One region of the Pseudoalteromonas sp. SWXJ133 genome, then DNA from elsewhere that is predicted to be linked to it. Evidence: predicted binding sites of a transcription regulator. Region 1 holds the regulator's gene; each other region holds the start of a gene.
The links. The regulator FliA, encoded in region 1, starts transcription of late flagellar genes. The targets are predictions, from matches to a motif close to CTAAAGNTNNNNNNNNNNNNGCCGATA.

Region 1 (4,721 bases):
AGCTGCGCAGCCGCGTATTAAAAATATGTTTGCTCCTGAAAATGCAGCGCCAGTTCGCCCACAAACTCAAGCAGATAGTTTGGGTTTTGATGATTTAGATCGCGACTTTGATGATTTAGATAGCCCAGTAACGACTCTTCAACAAAAACCAAATAATGAAAGCCAAGAAATGACAACCATGCGTGAAGAAATGAACGCAATTCGTCAATTATTAGAACATCAAGTGTCTGGTTTAATGCAGCAAGATATGGCGCGACGCGATCCTACACGTGCTTGTATGGTTGACCGTTTAGTCGGCATGGGTATTGATAAAGAAGTCGCGCAACAAATGGCATGTTTCGTACCTGATGACGTATCTCGTCAACAAGGTTGGAAAGCATTGTTAACGATGGTCGAGGATCAAATGCAAACAACTAATAATGAAATACTTCGCCAAGGTGGGGTATATGCATTAGTAGGTCCAACAGGTGTTGGTAAAACAACGACTGTTGCTAAACTTGCAGCTTTAGGCGCACAAAAATATGGCGCTGATAAAGTGGCTCTAATAACCACTGATACTTACAGAATTGGTGCATATGAGCAGCTTGCAACTTATGGCCGTATTATTGGTTGTGGTGTAAAGCAAGTTAAAGATGCTAATGAACTAGCTGAAGTTTTATATCATCTGCGTAATAAACGACTAGTATTAATTGATACTGCAGGTATGAGTCAACGAGATTTGCGTTTAACGGAGCAGTTGAATACGTTAATGCGCAACCAACGTGTGGATATTCGTAGCTACCTGGTACTAAGTGCCACAGCACAAATTAATGTACTACAAGAAACAGTACGCCACTTTAAAAAAGTACAGTTAAGCGGCTGTATTTTCACTAAGTTAGATGAGTCATTAAGTTTAGGTGAAATTATTAGTATTGCGATTCAAAATCGTCTTCCAATAGGGTATCTTACTAATGGTCAACGAGTACCAGAAGATATTCGTGTTGCAAATGCTGAAAAACTAGTAAAAAAGGCTGAGCAATTGTATTTAAAAAGAATAAAAGCACAAGATTCAAGGCATCAATCAGTGGCGTCAAGTTCAGTAGGGATGTATGATTAACACAGTATTAGATCAAGCAAGCGGCCTGCGAAAAATGAGTCAGAACAGTAACAATGGCGTAAAAGTTATTGCTGTAACCGGTGGTAAAGGTGGAGTAGGGAAAACAAATGTTTCTCTAAATACCGCTATTGCATTAGGGCAGCAAGGTAATAGAGTGTTAGTACTGGATGCCGACTTAGGTTTAGCAAACTGTGATGTTATGCTTGGTTTGCGTGTTGAGCGCAATTTATCACACGTTTTGTCTGGTGAATGCGAGCTTGACGAAATTTTAGTTGAAGGCCCAGCAGGTATTAAAATTGTACCCGCTACATCGGGTTCGCAAAGTATGGTTGAACTGTCACCATCTGAGCATGCGGGGCTAATTCGTGCATTTAGCGAATTGAATACCGAATTTGATATTTTGATAGTAGATACAGCCGCTGGTATTTCAGACATGGTACTGAGCTTTTCACGCGCGGCACAAGATGTAATGGTTGTCGTGTGTGATGAACCAACATCGATAACGGATGCTTACGCACTTATTAAAGTATTAAGTCGTGAACATGGTGTTTATAAGTTCAAAATTGTTGCCAATATGGTCCGCAGTATGCGAGAAGGCACGGAATTGTTTGCAAAGCTTTCTAAAGTTACAGATCGCTTTTTAGATGTATCAATGGAGCTAGTAGCCACCGTTCCTTATGATGAAAATATGCGTAAAGCAACGCGTCGTCAAAGAGTGATTGTAGAACTTTTTCCAAATTCGCCAGCCGCTCTTGCTTTTAAAGCGTTGGCAACCAAAGCAGTTAAATGGCCAATACCAAACCAACCATCTGGTCATTTAGAGTTTTTCATTGAGAAGCTAGTAAACGGCTAATTATGACAACATTGGTGAATAGAGCTATGGGATATCAATCAACACAAAATTTAAATGTGATTGTTGAGAAGCATGCATCACTTGTCAAAAAGGTGGCGTGCCATCTAATTGCTCGATTACCTCCTAGCGTTCAACTTGACGATTTAATTCAGTCGGGGATGATAGGTTTAATAGAAGCTTCAAAAAACTTTGATGCGACAAAGGGCGCAAGCTTTGAAACCTTTGCAGGTATTCGTATTCGCGGAGCTATGCTTGACGAAATGCGCCGTGGTGATTGGGCTCCTCGCTCAGTACACCGAAAAAGCCGACAGGTTGCAGAGGCAATTACTTGGCTCGAAAGTAGTCTTAATCGTGAACCAACGAATACAGAAGTTGCTGAAAAACTTGAAATTTCGCTTAATGAATACCATCATATTTTAAGTGATGTAAATTCTAGTAAAGTATTAGGTATTGAAGACCTTGGCATAGATGAGGATGTTATTACTCCCATAGACCAGGATTTTGCACTAGATAGACCTTTTAATAATGTAAAAAAAGAGCGGTTTAATGCATCTTTACTAAGTGCAATTAAGTCACTACCGGAGCGTGATGCAATGGTGCTCTCTTTGTACTATAACGATGAAATGAATTTAAAAGAAATAGGACATATACTCGATGTAAGTGAATCGCGTGTAAGTCAGATACATGGTCAGGCGATGATTAAGCTCAAGGCTAAAATCAATGACTGGATAAATTAGTAGTAAGTAAACACAGGTTAAGGCCTCACTGGAGGATGTTTTGGATAAAAACATGAAAATTCTTGTAGTTGATGATTTTTCAACAATGAGAAGAATTATAAAAAATTTGTTACGTGATTTAGGTTTCACTAACGTTCAAGAAGCTGATGATGGTTCTACAGCTTTGCCTATGTTACAAAATCAGGTGTTCGATTTTGTGGTTACCGATTGGAATATGCCAGGAATGCAAGGCATTGATCTTTTAAGAGCAATTCGTGCGGATGATAAGTTAAAACATATTCCCGTATTGATGGTAACAGCAGAAGCTAAAAAAGAACAAATAATAGCAGCAGCGCAAGCCGGTGTTAATGGTTATATTGTTAAGCCATTCACGGCTGGAACATTAAAAACTAAATTAGAAAAAGTATTTGAACGTTTAGGCTAAATGATAAGGGAGAGGCTTATGCCAGCACCTGCTGCGCCTCAAATAACGTTAGAACAAGCTCGTCAACTCGTTGTTTTTTTAGAAAATGATGAACAAGATAAAGCAAATCAATTAATTTTGGAGACTGCGTCTAAAGAACACTCTGAATTATTTGCTGAAGTTGGAAAATTGACTCGTCAATTGCACGAATCACTAAAAGGCTTTGAGCTTGATACTCGTTTGGCTAATCTAACTACAGATGCTATTCCAGATGCTAAAAAGCGACTTAATTATGTTATAGAAATGACAGAAAATGCCGCTAATAAAACAATGGATGCCGTTGAAGCTAGTTTACCTATAGCTCAACAATTGGCCGATGAAATATCCCATATCAAACCGACATGGGATCGTTTAATGAGCCGCGAGATTGAGCTCGGTGAGTTTAAATCGCTGTGTCACAGTATCGATAAGTTTATGAATAACTCTCATCATAAAACGGATGAGCTACAGAACTTAATGACTAATGTATTAATGGCTCAAGACTATCAAGACTTAACAGGGCAAGTTATCCGTCGCGTTATTGAGCTTGTTAGAGAAGTAGAAGAAAGCTTACTTCATCTTTTAACAGCATTTGCTGCTCAAGATGACAGCACAGCTGAGATAATAGAACAACAAAAAATAGAAGAACCAGTTGTTACACAAACTTTAGCAGGTCCAGAAGGCCCTATTATTGATAAAGAATCGCGTAATGATGTTGTGTCTGATCAAGATGAAGTCGATGATCTTTTATCAAGCTTGGGCTTTTAAGAGGAGAGTAACTGCATGTTTGAAGTCGATGAAGATATTTTACAAGACTTTCTTGTAGAGGCAGGAGAAATCCTAGAGCTTTTATCTGAACAGTTAGTTGAACTGGAAAATAATCCAGAAGATACTGAATTATTAAACGCTATATTTAGAGGCTTCCATACTGTTAAAGGTGGTGCAGGCTTTCTTGCAATGACGGAGCTTGTTGATGCTTGTCATGGTGCTGAAAACGTATTTGATTTATTACGTCAAGGCGTGCGAACGGTTAATTCAGAATTAATGGATGTTATTTTACAAGCACTCGACACTATTAATGAAATGTTCGCAACTATTCAAAATAGAGATAAGCCTGAACCTGCAGACCCTCAATTACTTGAAACCCTTCATATATTAGGCTTACCTCCAACAGAAGCTGAACTGAACGGAGTATCTTCACAAACAGATGTTGAGCAATCTCAAAATGAGGTGGTTGATACGCCAGCAGCTGACGATGATCCATTTGCATTTGATGAATTATTTAGCGGAACTCCTTCAGTTAGTACTGGTGACATAGACGAAATCACTGAGGATGAATTTGAAAACTTACTTGATGAACTACACGGTAAAGGCCAAGGTCCTGTTGTTGAAAAACCGCTAGTAAGTAGTGACTTTAATGGTGACATTACAGATGACGAATTTGACAACTTACTAGATGAGTTACACGGTGTTGGCAGTTTTGGTAATGTTACAACTAAAGAGCCTAAGCAAAATAACGCTGTAAAACTACCAGCAGAACCTGCTAAATCAAACTTAAATTCATCAGATGATGAAATTAGTGATGACGAATTT
Region 2 (4,721 bases), on a different contig from region 1:
CACAATGTTAAATTAATGTTTATTTCCTGTTTATTGGTAGATCTAAAATGAAATTACCCGATCAAAAATCTTTTATCTTCTCTGTTATTCTTGCTGTAGTTGGTTTTGTTGTTGTTGAGTTCGCTTTAGGCGGCTTAGCTTTAAACCCTGCATTACTATTTGGTGCTGGTTTATTAATAGGTGCGATTGCTATTGCTGCAATGTCATCTGATGTGACTGAAGAAGCTGAAGTTAAAACAAAAACGCTTTATGTTGGTAACCTTCCTTATCGTGCAAACGAAGGTGTGGTTCGTGCATTATTTGAAGAACAAGGCAAAGTATTCAATGTTCGTTTATTAAAGGATAAGAATACTGGCAAGCGTCGTGGCTTTGGTTTTGTTGAAATGGCGCAAGCTGATGCAGACAATGCAATTGCTAACTTGAACGATAGCGAGTTCCAACAACGTACTTTAAAGGTACGTGAAGCAAAACAAAAACAAGAAGATGATTCTAATGCTCTACGTACTGAGACGGATCAGTCAGTGTAACTAGCTTTACCGCTAGCTTATTGCTAAACACATCAGCCGTTGCATAATATTGCAGCGGCTTTTTTATGTCTGTTAGTTTATTTACACACAAGTTAAGTTGGTTAAGTAGGTAGTTGACTCTGTTTGCTATCGCTACACCTGAATCAAGTAATTTTACATTCCCTTCAAAATACTGACTAATAGGCTCTGCTAATATTGGAAAGTGCGTACATCCTAATACAAGTACATCTATAGTTTTATCTATATGTAGGTCATCAAGCACTTGATGCAACTTGTTTGTATCCAAAGACTCTGTAAAAAAGTATTGCTCAGCTAAAGTTACTAACTCAACACTGCTATATAGATTAACGATTACATTACGTGCATGTTCAGCAATTAATGTTTTAGTGTATGAACTGGCGACCGTTGCCGGTGTGGCTAATAAGCCAATATGATTTGAACGTGTTAGCTCTGCCGCAGGCTTTATTGCTGGCACAACACCTACTATAGGAATATCTGTCATTTGGCGAACAGCACTAAGTGCAGATGTAGAAGCGGTATTACACGCTATTACAATTAAATCAACATTAAGCGTATTAGCTTTGATGAAATGAATAAGTGAGCACAATCGGTTGATTATTGTTTGTTGGGATTGAGCACCATAAGGTAGGAATGCATTATCCATAAAATAGCTGTACTGAGCATTGGGGATACTTTGCTTTATATGCTCAAGTACAGTAGTTCCACCAATACCTGAATCAAAGACCATTATATGCGCTGACAAACTACCGTTCCCACTTTACTTTAAGAACGGCAGTTTGCCATGGGGTATTTATAAAAGAAAGTAGTTTAGCTTTGTGTGGTTTCTAAATCGACAAGATCATCGGCCGCTGAATTTAATTGATTAAGGTTTTCGAACATAGACTTTGTATAATCTACTAACTTATCTATTTGTTCCTGATCTTGATTTAACCATTGTAGAATGCCACCTAGTTGATTTTGTAATCCAAGTTCACCCGCTTTTTCAAAAGCATTTTTAAGATCGTCATTAAAAGGGGCTAAACCCTCTACTACGTGTTTTTCTGGTGCTGGTTTATATTCTTCATAGCTTTTAACTGTTGCTATTGTTTTTGTTTGGCGTAAATCCATAGAAAAAGCCACCAGCTGATCGCTGTCTAAACTCAGCTCTTGCGCTTGTTCAAATGCTTCATCTAAATCACCACCAAAAAAGGTTTTACTTAAATCCTGTAAGTCTTCCATCATTGCATTAATAGCTTCTTGCTCTTGCTCATTTAAGTCACCATTTACCGATATCGAAAATGATACCTGTCGAGATTGCGATGATGAGCTTGTAAACGACTCACTATTACTGTTTTGCTGATAGCCACTTGCCGATTGAGATTCAAATGCATCTGCAAAGCTAATACTTACCTCATCGCCTTCTGCGGTAGTAAATTTATACTCTGCATTACTCGTCATACTGACATATTGAGCCTGGCTTATATTTACGCTGGCAGGTTGTGGGTTAAATAACGACTCTTCAAACTTATCGAGCCCATTGTAAATCCCCTCTTTGGACTTATTAATCCCCTCTTCCATGTCATCATTAAATACGCCTGTACCTTTGAGTTCATCAACAGCGTCGTCAATCCCTATTTGGACTCCTTTGCGCGCGTCGCCTAACATATCTTTGAGCTTTTCGTCATCAGCGCCGTTAGCTTTTGCTTTATTAACAGCACTACTTACAAAATCGAGTACGTTTTTTACTATTTCATCAAAATCAAATAGTGGTTTATCTGCTTTTTTTTCTGCGATAGGCAACCCAAGCTGCTCAGCCATTTTATCGCCAAGCACCTTTGCGGCCAACTCTCGGCCTCGTTGTTGATAGCTATCTTGAGGAGACGTAATTGTAGGTTGCTGTATATCAGCTTTATTATTGAATTTATTGATGTTGTTGTTTGGCGTAAAGCCATAATTACCTATTTTCATGATTAGTCTCCTAAGCGTGCGTAGTTTATTATCGGCTATAACAATAAAAACTAAAGTACAATGTTCAATAAAACAGCATAAATGCTAGCCAAAACTAGACAAATACGCAGCGCTCCCTACAATAGCGCCGATAAACAGATCTTAGATAAGGTAGTAGCGTTAATGGCAGTTATTAAAATAGATACCACACAGTACCAAACGCAGTTAAGTGAAAAAGAGCAGCGTATTAGTGCACAGTTCCAACGTTTTGGTGTGGAGCAACTAGAAGTATTTAGCTCAGAGCCAACTAACTACCGCCAACGTGCTGAATTTAGAGTATGGCACGACGGTGACGATCTGTTTCACATTATGTTTGATCAACAAACAAAAGAAAAAATCCGTGTTGATACATTTGATCCAGCAGCGCCTCTAGTTGGTGAAATAATGCAGGTGATGATTGAAAATCTTAAGCCTTGTGAAATATTACGTCGTAAGTTATTTCAAATCGATTACCTATCCACGCTAAGCGGTGAAATTTTAGTAAGCTTGCTTTATCACAAACCACTTGATGATGAATGGTTAAGTGAAATTAAAGCGCTTAAAGAAAAACTAAGCAGTAAATACAAAATTGACTTTATCGGCCGTGCTCGCAAACAAAAAGAAGTGCTGGGTGATGACTTTGTAACTGAGCGTTTAACAGTTAATGGTCAAGAGCTTATTTATCAACAAGTAGAAAATAGCTTTACTCAGCCTAATGCAAAAGTAAATATTAATATGCTGGAGTGGGCGCAAGATTTATGTAAACCACTTAAAAATGATTTATTAGAACTGTATTGCGGTAACGGTAACTTTTCAATTGCGTTAGCGGGCTGTTTTAATAAAGTATTAGCAACAGAAATATCAAAATCATCTGTTCATTCTGCTCAATACAATATTGCTAAAAATAACGTAGAGAACTTAGATATTATTCGTATGTCTAGTGAAGAGTTTACTCAAGCAATGAATGGCGAGCGTACTTTCTCTCGTTTAGACGGTATTGACCTTAAAAGCTATGACTGCCAAACCATATTAGTTGATCCACCGCGCGCGGGCATGGATGAATTAACGTGTGACTTAGTGGCTAACTACGAAAGCATAATTTATATATCGTGTAATCCTGAAACCCTTGAGCGTGACCTTGACCACCTAACACGTACGCACAACGTTAAGCGCTTTGCTATATTTGATCAGTTCCCATATACACATCACATTGAGTCGGGTGTTTTCTTGCAGCGCAAATAACCAGCCAAAATTAAAGTGCCAGTACTTTTATAAGTGCTGGTATTTGCTCTTCACTAAATACTTGAATACCATTTTTTATTAATAATGCTGTAGTTAAACCTAGCCCTTCGATTTTTACTCCGCGATGCTTTCCATCATATATTGTATTTCGTCCGCAAGAAGGGCTCGATTCTTTAAGTAGAGCAAAACGAACTTGATTCTTTTTACAGAGTTCTAGCGCTATATTAGCTCCAGTTTGAAACTGTTCTGTTACATCTTCTCCTAAATTAGTAACTACACTCCCCTGTATTATTTCAGCAGGAGCTCTAGGAGTAGGAAGCCCACCAGCGACCTCAGGACAAAACACAATTAATCTATTTTGTTTTTGCCACAAATTAAGCTGTGGATGCAAAATTGCGTGTCCTCTACCATCGTAGCGAACAGGCTGCCCTAGCAAACAACTCGATACTAATATTTTTTCCATCGCTATATCCTTATAAAGCAAAAAAGCTCCTTAAGGAGCTTTTTTAGTTTTAGCTAAACTGACTTGTTAGCTAAGTAATTAATCAGTTTGCTAATATCTTCTGGTTCAGTAATACCCGACTCACGACCTAGGTTTAATTTATACTTACCATTTACAATAAATGTAGGTACGCCACGTAGTGCGCCTTTTTCTTTAAAGTAGTCTTGATCGCGTTTCATTTTAGAGCTCAGCGTTCGTACCGAGAAGCTTTTAAACAGCTTATCAAACTTATCGCCATCAACGCCCTGCGCTACAAATATATCTTTTACATCTGCAAGCTCATTAAAACTAGCGCGCTTTGTATGAATATGATTAAAGATTGCAGAGACAATTTTATCTTTTTGCGGAAGCACTTCTGCAGTAGCGAGTGCTTGGCTCATCATCTGTTGGTTTTCTGGGTCGCGTACACCTACAAAATCAACATGGCTCTTTTTAAATTTAACGTTTTTATCAAGCTTAGGCTT
Region 3 (4,721 bases), on a different contig from region 1:
ATCTTGAGTTTGGCTATCTGTTTTATCATCATCATCACCATTACCCAGCATATAACTAAATTTATCGATATTCTTCATGGCTGACTCCGTTACATTTGTTATTGAAAGCTTACTTTATGATAAATAAACGTATTTGCCAAGTAAAGTTATCTTACATCAATAGGTGCAGACTCTTTTGCCTTACCTTGTAAAATAGAAATCTCGACACGACGATTTCTTCGGCGGTCTTCATCTGTATCATTTGGTACAAGTGGTCTTGTTTCAGCTCGCCCAACAACCATCATCCGAGTTTTGTCAAAGCCAGATACTTTTTGTAACTCGCTTGCTACAGCAACAGCTCGCTTAGAAGAAAGATCCCAGTTGTTTATGTATAACTCATTCGACACCTGAAAATCATCCGTGTGCCCAGACACCGTTATCTCCCCTGGCACATCCTTTAAAAGCACACCAATATCTTTAATTATAGGTTTAAACTTAGGCTGTAGAAATGCACTACCTGAAGGAAACGAACCATTTTCTCTGATACGTATAATTATTTGCTGCCCCAAGGACTCGAGCTCAATTGCGCCATCGATTATTTGAGTTTCTAACTGTTGGGCTATTTTTTTGACTAACTCGTTAGTTTGCTCCTGATCGGCCGAAGACGTTGCTTGTTCAGCTCCTTGACCTTGCGAAGTACTACTGGATTCACCACCTCGTTTGTCACCACGCTGCTCTTGCCTACCACCAGCTGAGCTTTCATCACCAGCTTGAAACTCTAACATTTGCTGAGTCATTTCTACTGTTTGTTGCTGAATAGTTTCAATTGGGGTGGGCTCTGGTTTACCTGGAGTAAATTCCATGGCAATCACAGAAGTTCCTTTAGGGATATCTTTTACTTCAATTTTGTTTTGTACACCAAAAGCAAACTTCATAGAGCCTGCAATTTGTTTAAATTTGAGTACATCCATTTCAGAAAAAGCCAACAAGAGTACAAAAAAGCACATTAATAGTGACATTAAATCGGCAAAAGTTCCCATCCATGCAGGTAGACCTGGTGGCGGACATTTGCACTCTTGATCAGACATAGTTACTCCTCGGTATCTACTTTACGTTTTGATTCAGCTAAGTAATTTTTCAATATACCCTCGATTACTTTCGGGTTTTGGCCATCTTGAATACCTAGAATTGCATCTAAGATTAATCGCTGATTCATAGCTTCCTCATCTTTACGTAGCTCTAATTTAACCTGTATAGGTATAGCTATAACATTAGCCAAGAATGCACCATATAGGGTTGTTAATAACGCTACAGCCATTGCCGGACCAATTGCCTTTGGATCATCCATGTTAGATAACATCGCAACCAAACCAATTAAAGTACCAATCATGCCCATTGCAGGCCCTATGTCAGCTAAAGACTTAAATAAACCCGCCCCCATTTCATGGCGAGTAGTGGTTAGAGAAATATCTTTTTGAAGTGTTGCGCGAACTACATCTGCATCATGGCCATCGACGAGCATGTCGACTCCTTTGCGCATAAAGGGATTTGGTATTTCAGCTTCTTCGAGTGCCAAAAACCCCCCTTTACGAGCTGAATCAGCAAGCTCAACTGCTTTTTCTATAAGCTCTTCTGGCGTTTCAATTTTAAACATAAACGCTTTAGTAACAACTTTACCTATACCCAAGAATTGCGACATAGTGAAGTTAGATAAAACAATAAAAAGTGAACCACCAAATACAATAACTACAGATGGGGTATTATAAAACATAGCGACTTCGCCGCTACTACTCATGAACATGGACATAACAATTAAGCCAACTGCGCCCAAAATCCCTATAATGGTTGCTAAATCCACATTTCCTCCAGAAGTTTCATGCTTAATGGCCTTATCATAAACTTTTATTATTAACTGCTTATCGGCAACATATTGAATTGCTTGAGCCATTTTTATAAACAAACATAAAAAGCAGCCTTAAACACTATCTTAGATGAAGTTCTAAGGGCTACCTAATTATCAATTGATTTATTAAACCAACAGACCGCTATTAAGGCTTTATTAATGCACTTGAAATATAATTTAACGTTATAAAGGTAAAAAACCAATATCATCCTTTGACCTAGTTTAGCATTCCCCCTAAAATTGACCCCTAAATTTATTATGTAAGCTGAAATAAAGATGGCGACTAAAAAACCTGAAAACTTAAGTTTCGAACAAGCACTAGAAGAATTATCTACAATCGTTAGTGACATGGAACAAGGTGACTTATCGCTTGAGCAATCGTTAAAGCAATTTGAGCGTGGAATTGCATTAGCAAGTGCTTCATCAGGGAAATTACAGCAAGCAGAACAAAAAGTATCAATTTTGCTAGGGAATGGCGAAAAGTCAGTACTTACAAATTTTGATAATGATATGGAATAGCTGTGAGCATAAAAAATCATATTGAACGTGCTCAAAAAGATGTAGTAGCGACCTTACAACAGCATTTTAACCAGCCTCTCGATACAGAAGAAACGGTAAAGAACGCCACCCAGTATGGATTATTTAATGGCGGTAAAAGATTACGTCCATTTTTAGTTTATGCCACAGGTAAAATGCTCGGCGTAAACCATCAAGACTTAAACGTACTTGCTGCTGCAATTGAGTGTATTCATAGCTATTCGTTAGTTCATGATGACTTGCCGGCAATGGATGACGACGATTTACGCCGTGGACGCCCTACTTGCCATATAGAGTTTGGCGAGGCAAATGCAATTTTAGCCGGTGATGCTCTTCAAACTCTTGCTTTTGAGCTTATTGCGAATCACAAATTTGAATGCTCATCGCAAACACAAGTAAAAATGATTGCGCAACTTGCCCATGCATCAGGTCTTCAGGGTATGGTTGGCGGACAAGGGCTTGATATAGCAGCAACAGATAAAGTAATTACCGTACAAGAACTGGAGCGAATACATAAACTAAAAACCGGGGCTCTAATTAATTGCGCAATTACACTTGGTGCACTTTGCAGTGAAAAGGCTGATCAACAAACCTTAGAAAATTTAAGTGTTTTTGGGTATGCTATAGGGCTAGCATTTCAAGTACACGACGACATTTTAGATGTTGAAGGCGATACGGTTACTTTAGGAAAGCCACAAGGCTCCGATATTGCCGCGAATAAAGCGACATATCCGGCATTATTAGGTATGCTAGGCGCTAAAGAAAAGGCGCATAATTTAATTCAACAAGCCCATGAAGCGTTAGCAAATATAGATGCTGACACAACACTTCTTGCGTCGCTAGCAAATTACCTAATTGAGCGTGACCACTAATTTTTGCTCATACGTATTGCAATTAGCACTGACATTATTACTCAACATTAATTATTCGTAAAAGCTTTGAATTAATTAATGTTAGCGAAGGATATATATAAAACCATGACACTTGATAGTAGCAAGTATCCATTACTTAATTTGGTTGACGAGCCAGCCCAATTGCGTGACTTAGCGCAAGACAAACTCCCTGCATTTAGCAATGAGCTGCGCGATTATTTACTCAACTCAGTATCGCAAAGTAGCGGTCATCTAGCGTCTGGTTTAGGGACGGTTGAACTAACCGTTGCGCTGCATTATGTTTATAACACTCCAGACGATCGCCTAGTTTGGGATGTGGGTCATCAAGCTTATCCGCATAAAATTCTTACTGGTCGTCGCGACCAAATGCACACTATTCGCCAAAAAGATGGTTTGCACCCTTTTCCTTTTCGCGATGAAAGCCAATACGATACGTTTAGCGTAGGCCATTCAAGCACATCTATTTCAGCTGCTTTAGGTATGTCTATTGCTGCACAAAAAGAAGGTAAAGGTCGAAAGTCTGTAGCCATTATTGGTGACGGAGCTATAACCGCAGGCATGGCATTTGAAGCGATGAATCATTTAGGCGATGTAAAATCAGACATGCTTATTATTTTAAATGATAACGAAATGTCGATATCTGAAAATGTTGGCGCATTAACAAATCACTTTGCTCGAATTTTATCAGGTAGCTTTTATACTAACATTCGTGAAGGTAGTAAAAAGTTACTCTCAGGTGTGCCTCCGGTAAAGCAACTTGCCAGTAAAATGGAAGAGCATATTAAAGGTATGATGATCCCGGGTACCTTCTTTGAAGAATTAGGTCTAAATTACATCGGCCCTATTGATGGCCACGATGTAAACATGCTTGTAGATACATTACGTAATATGCGTAACTTAAAAGGTCCACAGCTTTTACATATAAAAACGCAAAAAGGTAAGGGCTACAAACCGGCTGAAGCCGATCCTATTGGCTACCATGGTGTACCAAAATTCGATCCGAGCACAACTAGCCTACCTAAATCTAAACCTAGTGCTGCTACTTTTTCAAAAGTATTCGGCGATTGGTTGTGTGATATGGCCGAACAAGACAGCAAGTTAATGGCTATAACGCCTGCAATGCGCGAAGGTTCAGGCATGGTACGTTTTTCTAAAGAGCATCCAGATCAATACTTTGATGTAGCTATTGCTGAGCAGCATGCCGTTACTTTAGCCGCTGGCTTTGCCTGTGAAGGTTTAAAACCTGTTGTTGCTATTTACTCAAGCTTTTTACAACGTGCGTATGACCAATTAATACATGATGTTGCACTGCAAAACTTACCTGTATTATTTGCCATTGACCGCGCTGGTATTGTTGGAGCCGATGGTGAAACTCACCAAGGTGCGTACGATTTAAGCTTTATGCGCTG

Region 2: the regulator FliA is predicted to act here: its motif matches at 2,525-2,551, upstream of I6F40_RS18765 (DUF5610 domain-containing protein).
Region 3: the regulator FliA is predicted to act here: its motif matches at 1,897-1,923, upstream of pomA (flagellar motor protein PomA).

The regions. Positions count from the first base shown of each region.
Region 1 is NZ_JADYXJ010000010.1:48,851-53,571, forward strand. It holds gene flhF (flagellar biosynthesis protein FlhF) at 1-1,096, shown strand, start outside; gene I6F40_RS09680 (MinD/ParA family ATP-binding protein) at 1,089-1,949, shown strand; gene I6F40_RS09685 (RNA polymerase sigma factor FliA) at 1,976-2,686, shown strand; gene cheY (chemotaxis response regulator CheY) at 2,727-3,110, shown strand; gene I6F40_RS09695 (protein phosphatase CheZ) at 3,129-3,896, shown strand; gene I6F40_RS09700 (chemotaxis protein CheA) at 3,912-4,721, shown strand, end outside.
Region 2 is NZ_JADYXJ010000035.1:21,304-26,024, reverse strand. It holds gene I6F40_RS18775 (RNA recognition motif domain-containing protein) at 48-527, shown strand; gene murI (glutamate racemase) at 490-1,290, opposite strand; gene I6F40_RS18765 (DUF5610 domain-containing protein) at 1,356-2,495, opposite strand; gene trmA (tRNA (uridine(54)-C5)-methyltransferase TrmA) at 2,658-3,755, shown strand; gene I6F40_RS18755 (DUF523 domain-containing protein) at 3,766-4,218, opposite strand; gene I6F40_RS18750 (thiol:disulfide interchange protein DsbA/DsbL) at 4,272-4,721, opposite strand, start outside.
Region 3 is NZ_JADYXJ010000018.1:81,360-86,080, reverse strand. It holds gene I6F40_RS13615 (flagellar motor protein MotB) at 147-1,067, opposite strand; gene pomA (flagellar motor protein PomA) at 1,070-1,837, opposite strand; gene I6F40_RS13605 (exodeoxyribonuclease VII small subunit) at 2,159-2,401, shown strand; gene ispA ((2E,6E)-farnesyl diphosphate synthase) at 2,404-3,291, shown strand; gene dxs (1-deoxy-D-xylulose-5-phosphate synthase) at 3,397-4,721, shown strand, end outside.